Regions from separate parts of the Aeribacillus pallidus genome, predicted to be linked through region 1. Evidence: predicted binding sites of a transcription regulator. Region 1 holds the regulator's gene; the other holds the start of a gene.
The links. The regulator LexA, encoded in region 1, represses DNA repair genes until DNA is damaged. The targets are predictions, from matches to a motif close to CGAACATATGTTCG.

Region 1 (8,066 bases):
GACCACAATCAGAAACCAAACCCATTTTAACCCAATTTCTTGATCAAAATCGAGTGTCGGTGGCTTCGCTCCGGAATTTTAAAAAAGCGGCGAAAGAGCTAATTGAAGAGTGTAAAATAAAAAGCAATATTCCTCCACTGTTGGCAGACCATGTGTTCCGAGAAGCAGAAAGATTTCTAATGATTATCGATAGGTTTGATGAATATTTACAATCAAACAATTCATGAACTGTATGTCAAGTATCATTCACTGACTCTTCTTCGTGGGTCAGTTTTTCTTTTATTGAAAACTAGGAGAGCAGATGGTAAAATTTTAAAAAATTCCAAAAATGATTGAATGAGGGGATGGACATGCAGGGGAAACAGTATCACTCAGTACATTTATTTCGTAGACGACTGGAACCATTGCTTCAAAAAAACGAAGCGGCGCACAATTTATTTTACGGCGTTTTGTTAAAAATAAATGAAACCAACTCTCCAATATTTATGGGACTAGTAGAAAAAGAGAATCGAGTCGTCATGGGGTTTTTACAAACGAACCCAGCACAAATCATTGTAGCGACATTTTCTGCATTAGATGAACAGGATTTAGAAGCCATTGCTCTTTGGTTATATCAGCAAAAAATTCAAGTGCCAGGATTGATAGGAAAAATAGAGACCATTCATTCCCTCGTTAAGGCATATGAACGATTGACAAAAGTACAGTACGAGGTCCGAATGAGGCAACGGATTTATCAATTAACGGAAGTCGCACCCCTTCCGAAAGTAAACGGGTTATTTCGAAAAGCCATAGAAAAAGATACTCCAATCATCTGCCGTTGGATTCATGAATTTTGTGAAGAGATAGGAGAAGTAATCACGTTTGAAGAGGCAAAGAAAGAAGCAACCAAATTGATGAAAGAAGAACGAGTTTTTGTTTGGGAAGTTAATAGCCAACCGGTATCAATGGCTTGTTGGACCCGGCCGACGAAAACAAATGTAACCATCAATTTGGTATTCACGCCGAAGGAAGAACGAAAAAAAGGTTACGCGACCGCATGTGTTGCTCATTTATCACAGCACTTACTCAACCAGGGCTATAAAAGTACGTCGCTTTATACCGATTTAGCAAACCCTACTTCCAACCATATTTATCAAGAAATCGGCTATCGGCCGATCTTGGACTCGATCTATTATCGACAGGCATAAATGAAAGATTAAATTGATTCTTATTCCGCTCAATTTGTATCGGGTATGGGCCGGGTGTATATTTACTTACGCAACTAGCAAATGTTCATAGATTGATGTCTGTTAAACGATACTGTTGATTTTTATACATTACGCTTGTGGCGGACGCTTTCCGCGGGAAAGCCGCAAGATGCTTCCCTCGCTACGCTCAAGTATGGGTCTTGCCTGGCTTTTTGTCCCCGCTGGAGTCGCCGCCGTGTGAACAACTTGCTAAAAATCAACAATGAAATAAAACATCCCTTTACAAAATGTGACGTTTAATGGTTTGTAAGTCCATGAACTACAAAATTGATCCAGTCAGTTATAGAAAATGAAATATCACATAAAAAAAGCAAGTTCTTCGGTTAGAAGAGCTTGCCTTATTAATTAATGAATTTGACGGTATACACCAATCACTTTTCCTAAAATCGTTACATTTCGTAAAAAAATCGGTTCTAATGTTGGGTTTTCTGGTTGAAGGCGAATCATATCTTTTTCTTTAAAGAATCGTTTAACTGTTGCTTCATTATCTTCGGTCATTGCTACCACAATATCTCCGTTATTCGCTGTCTTTTGCTGACGGACAATAACGTAATCGCCGTCTAATATTCCAGCGTCAATCATACTATCTCCCATAACTTCCAGCATAAACACTTGCTCATCAGCTGGAGCCAGCCGTTCTGGAAGTGGAAAGTATTCCTCCACATTTTCAATGGCCGTAATCGGTTGTCCAGCGGTTACTTTACCGACAATAGGGACATTGACTACGTTCTGTTTTGGAATTTGATCTTCCTCTAAGTCGAGAATTTCTATTGCACGAGGCTTCGTCGGATCCCGGCGGATGAGACCTTTGCTCTCTAGGCGAGCTAAATGGCCATGAACGGTTGAACTTGAGGCCAAACCGACAGCTTCACCGATTTCGCGAACGGAAGGTGGGTATCCTTTTTTCCGAACTTCTTCTTTAATAAACTCTAAAATATCTTGTTGTCGCTTCGTTAATTTTTTCATCGTTACGCACCTCGATCTCACTTCTGTTGGTAATATTATAGCATGTCTTTCCAACAAATACAAACATAAGTTCGAGTTTTTTGTTGACACCAAACGGATGTTCGTACTATAATCAAATCGAACAAACATTCGGTTGGAGGGATCATGAATGATCAACCTGTTGTGGAAGAAATATTCTTATGTTATGATTCTATTCATCGTTTCGATGATTTTTGGAATAACGATGCTATTTATGACCGAAGACAAAGATGAATCGTTTATGATAATTGTTGTGAACGAAGGAGATACGCTATGGTCTCTTGCGGAACAATATGCCGAACAGCATCACATGACCAAAACGGAGTTTATTCAATGGGTTCAACAAAAAAATGAATTGAAAACTTCATCTGTCATTCATGCAGGAAATACGTTAGTCATCCCGGTAAAAGCAACAATTGACTCATCCCATCACCAGTTTGCCTATGATTCTACTCAATAGACAAGGAGATGCTTATGAACGCGATTCTTTATTGCCGAGTCAGTACAACGAAAGACACCCAAGAAACCTCACTCGAACGGCAAGAAGAAGAATTACGACAGTTAGCAGATAAGTACGGATTTCACATTAAAGCTGTCATTAAAGATCAGGCAAGCGGCTATGAGCTTGACCGCCCTGGAATGATGGAGCTTCTCGATCGAATCAAAGAAGGTTCCATTGATGCCATTCTTATTCAGGATGAAACACGCTTAGGAAGAGGAAATGCGAAAATTGCTCTTCTTCATGTCATTATGAAAGAAGGCGTTAAAGTTTACAGTATGTCCCATCAAGGTGAGCTCCAATTATCGGAATCAGACTCCATGGTTCTTCAAATAGTAAGTATGGTGGAAGAATACCAGCGAAAAATACATAATTTAAAAATTAAACGGGGAATGAAACGAGCCGTTGAACGCGGGTATCGACCGGAAAAAAATTTACCGCGTCATTCATCTGGAGGAAGAGATAAGAAGGAACTTCCGATTCAGGAAATTGTTCGTCTCAGGCAAAATGACCTTACATTTGAGGAAATTGCTGCAACACTACGGGGATTTGGCTATGATGTATCGAAAGCGACTGTTCATCGTCGTTATCAAGAGTATATAAAATCATTTCAGGAAAGCTAAACACTTGTCAAATAGCGATGATTTTTGTAAGATGACGATAGTCTAGAAAGGAAAAGGGGCAAAACAATGCTTTCAAAAGAGAAAATCGCTCGAATTAATGAACTTGCCAAAAAAGCAAAATCAGTCGGCTTGACCGAGGAGGAAGCGAAGGAACAAAGTCGCCTTCGTGGAGAATATTTACAAGCTTTCCGTCAATCCATGAAAAAAACGATTGAAAATGTACGCATTTTCGATCCAAATGGGGAAGAAGTGACTCCGAAGAAACTTCGTGACATTCAATTGAAGAAAAAATATCATTAATTTTCCAACAAGCTCGAACAGTAAAAAATGGTTCGAGCTTTCTTACTTTTATTAGAGTTTGACCGAATTTAAGCTAATTTTTATTGAACAATAGTCTAAAGCTAACGTTTATATTGGTAAGACGTCTGATTTCTTATTCTTTTCGGTTGTTTTCCGTTGAAAAGGGGATTAATATTATAGAGTAAGGTTATTATAGAAAGGATGTATATCATGTTTGATAAAACGGATCAACTCGCGATTAATACGATTCGTACGTTATCGATTGATGCGATTGAAAAAGCAAATTCTGGACATCCAGGTATGCCTATGGGGGCAGCACCAATGGCATATACGCTTTGGACGCGTTTTATGAATCATAACCCAAAAAACCCTCAATGGTTTAACCGTGACCGATTTGTCCTATCTGCTGGTCATGGCTCGATGCTATTATACAGTTTGCTTCATCTATCTGGATATGATGTAACAATGGATGACTTGAAAAACTTCCGTCAATGGGGTTCAAAAACACCAGGGCATCCAGAATTCGGTCACACTCCAGGAGTTGAAGCAACGACTGGTCCACTTGGACAAGGTATTGCTATGGCTGTCGGTATGGCAATGGCGGAGCGTCATTTAGCAAGTGTTTATAACAAAGAAAACTTCCCTGTAATTGACCACTATACATACACCATTTGCGGTGACGGGGATTTAATGGAAGGAGTTTCTCAAGAAGCAGCATCTTTAGCAGGTCACTTAAAACTTGGAAAATTGATCGTTCTTTACGATTCAAACGATATCTCATTAGATGGAGAACTTCATAAGTCTTTCTCTGAAAGTGTGAAAGATCGCTTCTTAGCATACGGATGGCAATATATTCGTGTAGAAGATGGCAATGATGTAAACGCGTTAGCCAAAGCCATTGAAGAAGCGAAAGCTGATCAAACACGCCCAACAATGATTGAGGTCAAAACGGTCATTGGATACGGTTCACCAAATAAAGCTGGTACGTCTGATGTACACGGCGCTCCATTAGGTGCAGACGAACTAAAATTAACGAAAGAAGCGTATAAATGGACATTCGAAGAAGATTTTTATGTACCTGAAGAAGTTTATGCTCGCTTTGAAGAAAAAGTGGTCATTCCTGGTTCTGAAAAAGAAAAAGAATGGAAAGCAATGTTTGCTGAATATAAAAAGGCTTTCCCTGAACTTGGAGAACAATTAGAAAAAGCGATAAAAGGTGAATTACCAGAAGGATGGGATAAAGACATTCCAGTTTACGAGGTTGGAACAAGTTTAGCAAGTCGTGCTTCTTCTGGAGAAGTGTTAAATGCGATTGCGAAAAATCTACCTTCATTCATCGGTGGATCGGCAGACTTAGCGGGATCCAATAAAACGACGATTAAAGGAGAAAAAGATTTCTTACCAGGCTCCTATGAAGGTCGTAACATTTGGTTTGGTGTGCGTGAATTTGCGATGGGTGCAGCCATGAACGGGATGGCGTTACATGGTGGATTACATGTCTACGGAGGTACGTTCTTCGTTTTCTCTGATTACTTGCGTCCAGCGATCCGTTTAGCTGCGCTTATGGGACTTCCTGTGACGTATGTATTTACGCATGATAGTATCGCTGTTGGGGAAGATGGTCCGACTCACGAGCCGATCGAACAGCTTCCATCATTACGGGCGATGCCAAACTTGTCTGTTATTCGTCCTGCAGATGCCAATGAAACAGCAGCGGCATGGCGTTTAGCCGTCACTTCCAAGTCCACTCCTACCGCGCTTGTGTTAACACGCCAAAACTTACCAACGCTTGAAGGTACAGCTGAACGTGCACAAGAAGGGGTGGAAAAAGGAGCATATGTAATTTCACCAGCTGCGAAAGAAACAGCGGATGCCTTACTTCTAGCATCTGGTTCAGAAGTAAGCTTAGCCGTGGAAGCTCAAAAAGTTTTACGTGAAGAAGGTATTGAGGTAGCGGTGGTAAGTATGCCTTCTTGGGATCGTTTTGAAGCACAATCGGCAGAATACAAACAATCCGTTTTACCGAAAGAAGTGAAAAAGCGTCTTGCGATCGAAATGGCAGCATCTCTTGGTTGGGAACGCTACGTTGGTGACGAAGGTGATATTTTAGCTATTGATCGTTTTGGAGCATCTGCCCCTGGATCAACAATCATGAAAGAATACGGCTTTACGGTTGAAAACGTTGTAGCTCGTGTAAAGGCATTACTTAATCAATAATGTATTATCCGAGGGCGATTCGTTCGCCCTCTTTTTTTTTTAGGGGATTGGAGGCATACATAATGGCGCTAATAAAAAGACAAGAACTTTCAACATCCGAACGTGAAAAGTATCTCGAACTTTTATTACTTGCAGATGAAGATGAATGGATGGTTCGCTCTTATTTTCGAAAAGGATGGATGTTTCGTTTCACGGTCGAGGATGAAACAATCGGTGTTGCTCATTGTTTACCAATAAACGAGACGACGGTCGAATTGAAAAACATAGCCGTCGTCCCGCAGTGTCGCGGAAAAGGATTGGGGAAACTAATGGTTCAAAATCTCTTACACTGGGCACAAGATAAAGGTTTTTATGTAATGGAAGTTGGAACAGCTAACTCTAGCATAGATAACATCGCTTTTTATCAAAAATGTGGGTTTCGTATGAAAGAGATCAAACGGGATTTTTTTCGTGCGTATTCAAAACCAATTGTCGAATTCGGAATACAAGCATTGGATATGGTTATGTTTTCGTATGACCTCAAACATGTAAAAGTCAACAAGTTCGACTATATTCGACAAAAAAAGTGAATCTTTCAAACAGCTTTTGACAACTTCTCCACGTTTCGTTTCGCTATAATAGAAAAAAGTGGACGTGGGGAGGAGAACGATGCGGTGTTATCATATTTATTCCATTTCGGAAGATATAGCGAACTTTTTTTATGGCCGTGAGCGATTGTTCTACAATTTATTTCATGAACACCAATATGCACCAAGTGATTTAAAACAAATTATTGAACAACAAATTCAATATATAACACTTCCCTTTCCTTTATTGCACCTGCATCGAATGATTTCTCAGCGATTGAGTAAACGAAGTGATTATGTTTCAGAAGGAAACGTGTATTGGATTGGTAGGGAAGATGAATCAAATCGAGCACAGTTAGAAATTAATAAACGGAAATTATTGTTATATGCTTGGGGAAGCTATGATGCCGAATCGATTTTTTTTGAAGCGCTTCGACAAATGGACGGACGATTGTTAGCGATTGATTTGCAAAATGAACGGTATGGTTGGTTAAAACCGTTAAAAGAGAGGAATTATATAATTACTTGAGAAAAATGAATGGAAATATTGTATTATGTTACAAGGTTTAGTACACTGTATGGTAGACAACATGAAGGAGGAAATAGAAGATGTGGGATGTTATTCTAGTCGGTATTCTGGCGTTAATTGCCGGAGTAGCACTAGGATTTTTCATTGCTCGTAAATATATGATGAGCTATTTAAAGAAAAATCCGCCGATTAATGAACAAATGCTAAAAGTAATGATGATGCAAATGGGAATGAAACCTTCCCAAAAGAAAATCAACCAAATGATGAATGCGATGAACAAACAGCTGAAATAAAATGGACATGCACTCTGGTCACTCAGAGTGCATTTTTATTTACGTAAAATCTCTTAATTACCAATTCTTCTAATTCTGTAAATCTTTTCTTTTTTAGAAAAGTTTGATAAACTTATGCATTAGTCAGTGAATAATGAAGTATTCGGAGGATTCAACGATGAGAGTTTTTCTCGATTTAATGTGGTTTTTTAAACAAGAAAAAAAGGCATATTTAACCGGTATATTTCTTTTATGTCTTGTCGCTATTTTAGAACTTGTTCCACCGAAAATCATTGGCATGGTCGTAGATTCCATAAAAGAAGGTACATTAACGTTAAAGCAGCTTTTGCAATGGATGGGCATACTTGCGACAGTTGCTTTATGTATGTATGGACTCCGCTATTTTTGGCGAATGTTGATCTTCGGTTCAGCGGTAAAATTATCAAAATTGCTCCGTAATCGTTTATATCATCACTTCACTTCGCTAAGTCCATCTTTTTATCAAAGGCGCCGTATCGGTGACTTGATGGCCCATGCGACGAATGATTTACAAGCCATTCAACAAACGGCAGGCGTAGGTGTTTTAACGCTTGTCGACTCGTTAGCGACAGGAGGCTTTGTCATTATCGCCATGGCAACGACCATAAGTTGGAAATTAACTTTGATCAGCTTAATCCCTATGCCTATTATGGCCTTATTAACTAATTATTATGGTACTTTATTACATAAGCGGTTTCACCTGGCCCAGGAGGCTTTTTCCTCTTTAAATGATAAAACACAAGAAAGTATTGCAGGCATCAAAGTCATTAAAACATTTGGTCAAGAAAAA
Region 2 (8,066 bases), on a different contig from region 1:
TTTGTAGCGTACTGTTCACAGTAATGGGACCTATTTCAATAAATCCCCAGCCTAGATGGGTAAATGCTTTCGTTCCTATTAAACTAGGGTCAATCTCACCGGAAAGACCCAGTGGATTAGGTACAGTAACATCTCCTATTGTTTTGCTCAATCGCAGATCATTGTCAAAATGCCCTAAGAAGGATATTAACTTAGATCCAAATGGAATCGAAGAAATGAAGGACATGGACCGATGAATAAAATCACGACTAACTTGGGCCGGTAAGCGATGAAGAATGGGTCGGAAAAACGTATGATATGACCAATCTGGCATGATGTTTCACCTTCTTTTTATCACTAGTTATTAATTTAACATATCTACTTAGTGTTTCTTTCTATGAATCTAAAATATATTTAAATAAGAGCTATGGTATAATTGGATATTGATGGAAAAGGGGTGGTAGAATGTTTGTTGTAAGAAAAACATACCATATTTGTCCAGATCATTATGATCAGTTTATTGATTTTTTTTATACTTTTTTGGTTCCCGATCAATTAAAACATGGAGCAGAATGCATAGGAATATGGGAAAATAATGGGCGTAATCAATTCATGAGTTTGTGGTCTTACCCAACTAAAGAGCTTTATGAAACAATTGAAGAACTTGTTCAACAAAATATCAATCATCAGAAAGTCAATTCTACATATGTTAAAAAAATAGATGTTGATACATGGATTTCAACGACTTTTCCATTACCAAAACATTATGTGTCCGTCACAGGATACATCACCAACCAGAAAGGGGAGGTTTTATTCGTAAAAAATGTCCACCGCAATGATACTTATGAACTCCCTGGAGGTGTCGTTGAACCTGGCGAGACATTGATGGAAGCATTGAAACGAGAGGTATTGGAAGAAACAGGAGTACATATAAAAGTAGAAGGGATTAGTGCTATCTATCAAAATGTGACAAAAAATGTCTTTTGTGTCACATTCTTTGGAAAATATCTTTCGGGAGAATTACGTACGCATGATGGTGAAACCATGGATGTTCGGTTTGTAAAAATCGATGAATCCAACATCGATCAATGGGTAACTCGCCCACACTTGAAGAAGCGGGTACTAGACGCCTACCGAAAAAAAGGAGTCACTTATACAGCGTATCAACTTCGTCCTTTTCAATTGCTGGAACATTGGTTTACAAGCGATGATGAAAAATAACGGATGCATATTGAAACGTTTTTCCCTCCATTTCGTCTATCACGATAGAAGGAAGGGTGGGAGGAAATGAAATGCGCCATCTCATTTATTGGTTCATTGTTATCTTATCATGCCTTTACTACGGTTGTTCCCATCAGTCATTGGAGTATAACCAGCATACAGTGATAGACCTACCAACCAGTTTCACCCGTACCGATGCTGTAGTATGGAACGGGAAACGGATGAAGGAATTGGCGTTTTATCAAGTCGGTGAAACTTTTCAAGATGTCCATTTGAAAATGGCATTCCATCAAGCTCAGCCTACGGTGTTTAACCATTTTGTCAACATATTGGCTCATCAAGTTCAACTACCAGGTATTGTTGACGTGGAATCCGCTGATTATATGGTACGAGTAACTTTTCATGATGGTTCGTCTGAACAATTTTATTTATGGTACGATGTCGAAACATTTCAAGGGGCGATCATGTCAACTACAAATACAAGTTATATGTATCAAATCGATTCCACATGGCTGAAACCATTTATTCTTCAGGTCCTTTCTAATTAAGGACCATTTTTTATTTTAGTTTTTTATCATTTCCTTTTCGTGGCTGTAGCCGTCACCTCACTATTCTAAGTGAAACAAAGCAGAAGTTGGGGGCCCTGTAAAAGTCTAATTTGTTCAACTAACCACGAATGCCCCCACTCCTTTATCGGTCTTTTCGTTTATTTTTATCGGTACCCATTGAAAATACAAGGGAATTTTCCGTAAAATAAAGTTTGTTATCTGGAAAAAGTAGGGGTACGGAATAATTACAGCATAAAGTTAGTAGATTCATATATATAGAAAGGAAGTTTATATGGGACGAACGATGATTTCCGCTATCCAATGGATGGCGTTTATGTTAGCCAGTTCGATTGTTGCTCCGATTGCTGTAAGTGAACTGTATGGTTTGTCGCCTGGGGAAACAGCGACCTTTATTCAACGGACGATGTTTTTGTTAGGAGTAGCCGGTATACTTCAAGGAATAATAGGGCATCGATTACCAATCAATGAAGGACCAGCTGGGATTTGGTGGGGAGTTTTTGCGGTCTATGCTTCATTTATCGGGACGGTATATGAATCTGCAACCACGACGTTACAAGCTCTTCAAGGTGCGTTAATTGTAAGTGGGATCGTATTCATTTTGTTTAGTGTCCTTGGTTGGATGGAACGACTAAAAAAATGGTTTACACCGACCGTCACATTTGTGTATTTGATGTTGTTAATTCTTCAGTTAAGCGGTTCCTTTATGAACGGTATGTTGGGAATCACAACGACAGGCAAAATGAGTTGGACCGTGTCTATTGGGAGTATGACTATTGTCTTATTAACCTTTTATTTCGCTCAACACTCCATTTTTTGGATTCGCCAGTTTTCTATTCTATTCAGTTTAGTGATTGGTTGGTTGTTATTTGTTTGGTTAGGGGAAGCTCCAGCAATTCCTTCTACTGAACAAGCTAGCATACGATTACCGGAAATATTTGTGTTTGGCCCTCCGCTGTTTGACATTGGCTCTATTGTCACAGCCATTTTTGTTACGCTTCTGTTAGCGACCAATATGATGGCATCTATTCGGGTCATGGAAGAAGTGGTTCCTTTAACAAGTAAGAACAGTCAACGAGACCGACAAGCAGGATGGACTGCGGGTATCAATCAAATGATTGGTGGCTTTTTGTCAGCTATTGGCCCAGTACCAATATCCGGAGCTGCAGGCTTTGTTTCCACCACAAACGTACAACAATTACGTCCATTTATTTTAGGATGTGGGTTACTCGTTTTCGTAAGTATGGTTCCGTTCGTCATGAATGTGTTAAGTGCAATACCATCCCCTGTCGGCTATGCCGTTACGTTCGTCATTTTTACAAAAATGATCGGATTAGCCTTTCATGAATTAAAAAAAGAGGCAAATCAAGATCGAGCCTTATTCATTATCGGTGTCTCACTTCTTGCTGGTGTAGGAGTTATGTTTGTGCCTGCCGAGGCATTCCGTAATATGCCCGTCTTGTTTCCGGCCTTTTTGAACAATGGGTTGATTTTTGGAACAGTTCTCGCTATGTTAATGGAACAAACTCCACGATTGAAGCGATTGTTTCATCGAAAATCGTATGAAAAGAAGGAGATTAGTGAAAAATAGCGAAATGGTATATGGAGGTGTCCAAAATGTCTATCCAAAATCCTAGTCGTGAAGAAATCGGTCAAATCTTAAAAAAAGCGAAACGAATCGCTGTCGTTGGATTAAGCGATAATCCTGAACGTACTTCGTATATGATTGCCAAAGCTATGCAAGAGGCAGGATATGAAATTATTCCGGTGAATCCAAACGTAGATACCGTTCTTGGTGTCAAAGCCGTTCCTTCCTTAAAAGATATTGAAGGACATGTGGATATCGTTAACATTTTTCGGCGTTCCGAATTTTTACCTCAAATCGCTGAGGAATTTGAACAGATTGACGCAGATGTGTTTTGGGCGCAGCTTGGGGTCGTGCATGAGGAAACGTTTCATCGGTTAAAGGCAAAAGGGTACACGGTCATCATGGATCGGTGCATTAAAGTTGAACATGCGCTAACCAAATAATGAATCAAGCAAACGAGCGCTCTCCTCGTTTGCTTTTTCTTTGAGTAGACACCTAAAAAACGCTGGACGAATTAGAAATCAGTACATACAATAAATAATACGAACATACGTTCTTTAGTTACAGGCTAAAAAAACTTTATGGTACAATACAACTGCTGTGTGTAAGTACGAAAGGGGAATGAGTGTGTCGAATAAGAAACAACTACTAGAATATAATGATGATGCGATTCAAGTATTAGAAGGATTAGAAGCGGTCCGAAAACGACCTGGTATGTATATCGGATCGACGGATGCCCGCGGTTTACACCATCTAGTGTATGAGATTGTCGATAACGCGGTGGATGAAGCTTTAGCTGGATATGGAGACCACATCATTGTAAAAATACATAAAGACAATAGTATTTCGGTAGAAGATAAAGGACGAGGTATGCCAACGGGCATGCATAAGTTAGGAAAGCCGACGCCTGAAGTCATTTTTACCGTATTGCACGCTGGCGGAAAATTTGGACAAGGCGGCTATAAAACGAGTGGAGGGTTACACGGAGTCGGTGCATCTGTCGTCAATGCTCTATCGGAATGGTTAGTCGTCACGATAAAACGCGATGGGTTCATTTATGAGCAACGATTTGAAAACGGCGGAAAACCAGTAACCACGCTAGAAAAAATCGGAAAAACCAATCAAACAGGTACGAAGGTACATTTTAAACCAGATCCTACGATGTTTTCGACCACAACGTTCAATTATGATACGTTATGCGAGCGGTTAAGGGAATCCGCTTTCTTATTAAAAGGATTGAAAATTGAAATTCATGATGAACGGCATGACGAGAAAGATGTGTTTCATTATGAAAACGGAATTGAAGCATTTGTTCAATATTTAAATGAAGGAAAAGACGCGCTTCATCCCGTCGTGTTCTTTGAAGGGGTTCAAAACGATATTGAGGTGGAATTTGCGTTTCAATTTAACGATGGGTTTTCGGAAAACGTTCTTTCGTTTGTCAACAACGTCCGTACGAAAGATGGCGGAACTCATGAAGCTGGTGCTAAAACAGCGATGACTCGAGTGGTCAACGAATACGCTCGAAAAGTTCAGTTACTCAAAGACCGCGATAAAAACTTAGAAGGTACCGACATTCGGGAAGGATTGTCAGCAATCGTTTCCGTTCGAATTCCTGAAGGTCTGTTACAATTTGAAGGACAGACAAAAGGAAAACTCGGAACAAGTGAAGCCCGATCAGCGGTCGATGCGGTGGTGTCGGAACATTTAGCCTACTTTTTAGAGGAAAATCCGGATATCGCCAATCTATTAATCAAAAAAGCCATTAAAGCCGCTCAAGCGCGAGAAGCAGCACGTAAAGCGCGGGAAGAAGCTCGTACGGGCAAGAAGAAAAAACGGTCAGAGAGTATTCTATCTGGCAAATTAACTCCGGCTCAATCACGCAATCCGAAAAAAAATGAACTGTATTTAGTCGAGGGGGATTCCGCTGGCGGTTCTGCAAAACAAGGACGGGATCGTCGCTTCCAAGCGGTTTTACCACTTAGAGGAAAAGTGATTAATACAGAAAAAGCGAAAATGCAAGACATTTTGAAAAACGAGGAAATCAATACGATTATTCATGCCATTGGGGCTGGAGTCGGTCCTGAATTTAATCTAGATGATTGTAATTACGATAAAGTCATTATAATGACTGACGCGGATACAGATGGTGCTCACATTCAAGTGTTATTGCTCACATTCTTCTATCGTTACATGAGGCCGCTGATCGATGCCGGAAAGGTATACATCGCCTTACCACCTTTATATAAAGTTAGTAAAGGAACAGGACGGAAAGAAGTGATTGAATATGCTTGGACGGAAAAAGAGCTCCAACAAGCAATCAAAAAAGTGGGCAAAGGGTATATCGTTCAGCGCTACAAAGGTCTTGGTGAAATGAATGCCGACCAATTGTGGGAAACGACGATGAATCCAGAAACAAGAACGCTTATTCGTGTTCGAATCGATGATGCGGCCCGAGCCGACAAACGGGTAACAACGTTAATGGGTGATAAAGTCGAACCGCGACGCCGGTGGATTGAAAATAACGTCGCCTTCGGATTAGAAGAAGACGGAAACATTTTAGAAAACGAAAATATAACGGTCGCAGAGGAGGAATAATTGAATGACAGCAACAGAACGCTTTCAAGATTTACCGCTCGAAGAAGTCATTGGCGACCGCTTCGGACGCTACAGTAAATACATTATTCAAGATCGGGCCTTACCTGATGCAAGAGACGGGCTAAAGCCGGTACAACGCCGAATTTTATATGCCATGTATTTGGATGGAAACACACACGAGAAAGGATTTCGTAAAGCAGCAAAAACAGTTGGTAATGTTATCGGAAATTTTCATCCACATGGAGATTCATCTGTTTATGACGCGATGGTTCGGATGAGCCAAGATTGGAAAATCCGAAATGTGTTAGTAGAGATGCACGGGAACAACGGAAGTATCGACGGAGATCCTCCCGCTGCCATGCGTTATACAGAAGCACGACTTTCCAGCATCGCGAGTGCTCTATTAAGTGACATTGACAAACAAACGGTCGACTTTGTGCCAAACTTTGACGATACAACCAACGAACCGACCGTTCTTCCGGCGAGCTTTCCAAACTTATTAGTGAACGGTTCCACAGGAATTTCAGCAGGTTACGCAACAGACATTCCTCCCCACAATTTAGGGGAAGTCATTGATGCGACCATTATGCGGATTGAACATCCGAATTGTACCGTCGAAGAATTAATGGAAGTTATTAAAGGTCCAGACTTCCCAACAGGTGGAATTATTCAAGGAATTGACGGAATTAAAAAAGCGTACGAGACCGGAAAAGGAAAAATTGTGGTGCGAGGTAAAGCGGAAATTGAGTCGATTCGCGGGGGCCGCGAACAAATTGTGATCACAGAAATTCCGTATGAAGTGAATAAAGCGAACTTAGTAAAGAAAATTGATGAATTTCGTATTGATCGAAAAGTAGAAGGAATTGCGGAAGTTCGAGATGAAACCGATCGAAGTGGTTTACGTATTGTCGTGGAATTAAAAAAGGGCGCCGATGCAAGCGGCGTATTAAACTACTTGTATAAAAATAGTGACCTACAAATTTCTTATAACTTTAATATGGTTGCCATCCATCGTCGCCGCCCAAAATTAATGGGACTTACCGGTTTACTTGATGCCTATATTGAACATCGAAAAGAGGTTGTGACCCGTCGTTCCCAATACGAATTAAAAAAAGCGCAAGAACGCGAGCATATTGTAGCTGGTTTAATGCGCGCCCTTTCCATTTTAGATGACGTGATCGCGACCATTCGTCAGTCTAAAGATAAAAAAGATGCTAAACAAAACTTAATGGTAAAATTTGAGTTTACGGAACCACAAGCGGAAGCGATCGTTTCGTTACAGTTATACCGATTAACGAACACAGATATTACGGCTCTGAGAAAAGAAGCGGAAGACCTTGCGAAAAAAATTAACGAGCTTACGGCCATCTTAGAAAGTGAAAAAAAACTGATGCAAGTAATTAAAGCAGAACTAAAACAAGTGAAGAAATCATTTGCCGATGAACGTCGAACAGTGATCGAAAACGAAATCGAAGAATTAAAAATTAACTTAGAAGTACTTGTTGCAAGCGAAGATGTGATCGTCACGGTAACGAAAGATGGATATGTAAAACGGACAAGCCTCCGTTCTTATACAGCTTCTAACGGTCAAGACTTAGCGATGAAGGACACGGACCGCCTGCTTTGTCAATTCGAAATGAACACTACCGATGTTCTGTTGTTGTTTACGAATAAAGGAAACTACTTATATTGTCCTGTACATGAATTACCAGAAATTCGTTGGAAAGATATGGGGCAACATATCGCAAACATTATCCCAATTGACCGTGACGAGCAAATCATTCAAGCGATTCCAGTAAAAGAATTTGTCGATCATCAATATGTATTATTTATTACGAAAAACGGGATGACAAAGAAAACCGAGCTATCACAATATAAAGCCCAACGTTATTCACGCCCGCTTGTTGCAATCAATTTAAAAGGAGACGACGAAGTTATTGATGTCCACTTAACCGACGGTATGAAAGATGTTCTACTCGTTACCTATAAAGGATATGGTTTACGCTTCTCAGAACAAGAAATAAACCTTGTCGGAGCTCGTGCAGCAGGAGTAAAAGGAATCAACTTAAAAGACGGAGATTATGTCGTAAGCGGTAAAATTATTGATGATACGA

Region 2: parE (DNA topoisomerase IV subunit B) is a predicted target of LexA. The motif match lies at 3,898-3,911, and genes of this name have one in related genera.

The regions. Positions count from the first base shown of each region.
Region 1 is NZ_JBCNBW010000060.1:72,552-80,617, forward strand. It holds gene ABES52_RS13400 (DUF2935 domain-containing protein) at 1-227, shown strand, start outside; gene ABES52_RS13405 (GNAT family N-acetyltransferase) at 351-1,187, shown strand; gene lexA (transcriptional repressor LexA) at 1,593-2,213, opposite strand; gene yneA (cell division suppressor protein YneA) at 2,362-2,691, shown strand; gene ABES52_RS13420 (YneB family resolvase-like protein) at 2,706-3,353, shown strand; gene ABES52_RS13425 (DUF896 domain-containing protein) at 3,420-3,653, shown strand; gene tkt (transketolase) at 3,864-5,870, shown strand; gene ABES52_RS13435 (GNAT family N-acetyltransferase) at 5,933-6,439, shown strand; gene sirA (sporulation inhibitor of replication protein SirA) at 6,519-6,965, shown strand; gene ABES52_RS13445 (YneF family protein) at 7,046-7,258, shown strand; gene ABES52_RS13450 (ABC transporter transmembrane domain-containing protein) at 7,416-8,066, shown strand, end outside.
Region 2 is NZ_JBCNBW010000032.1:23,009-31,074, forward strand. It holds gene ABES52_RS07205 (dihydroorotate dehydrogenase) at 1-313, opposite strand, end outside; gene ABES52_RS07210 (NUDIX hydrolase) at 445-1,200, shown strand; gene ABES52_RS07215 (YhfM domain-containing protein) at 1,272-1,748, shown strand; gene ABES52_RS07220 (purine/pyrimidine permease) at 2,041-3,357, shown strand; gene ABES52_RS07225 (CoA-binding protein) at 3,384-3,797, shown strand; gene parE (DNA topoisomerase IV subunit B) at 3,982-5,952, shown strand; gene parC (DNA topoisomerase IV subunit A) at 5,957-8,066, shown strand, end outside.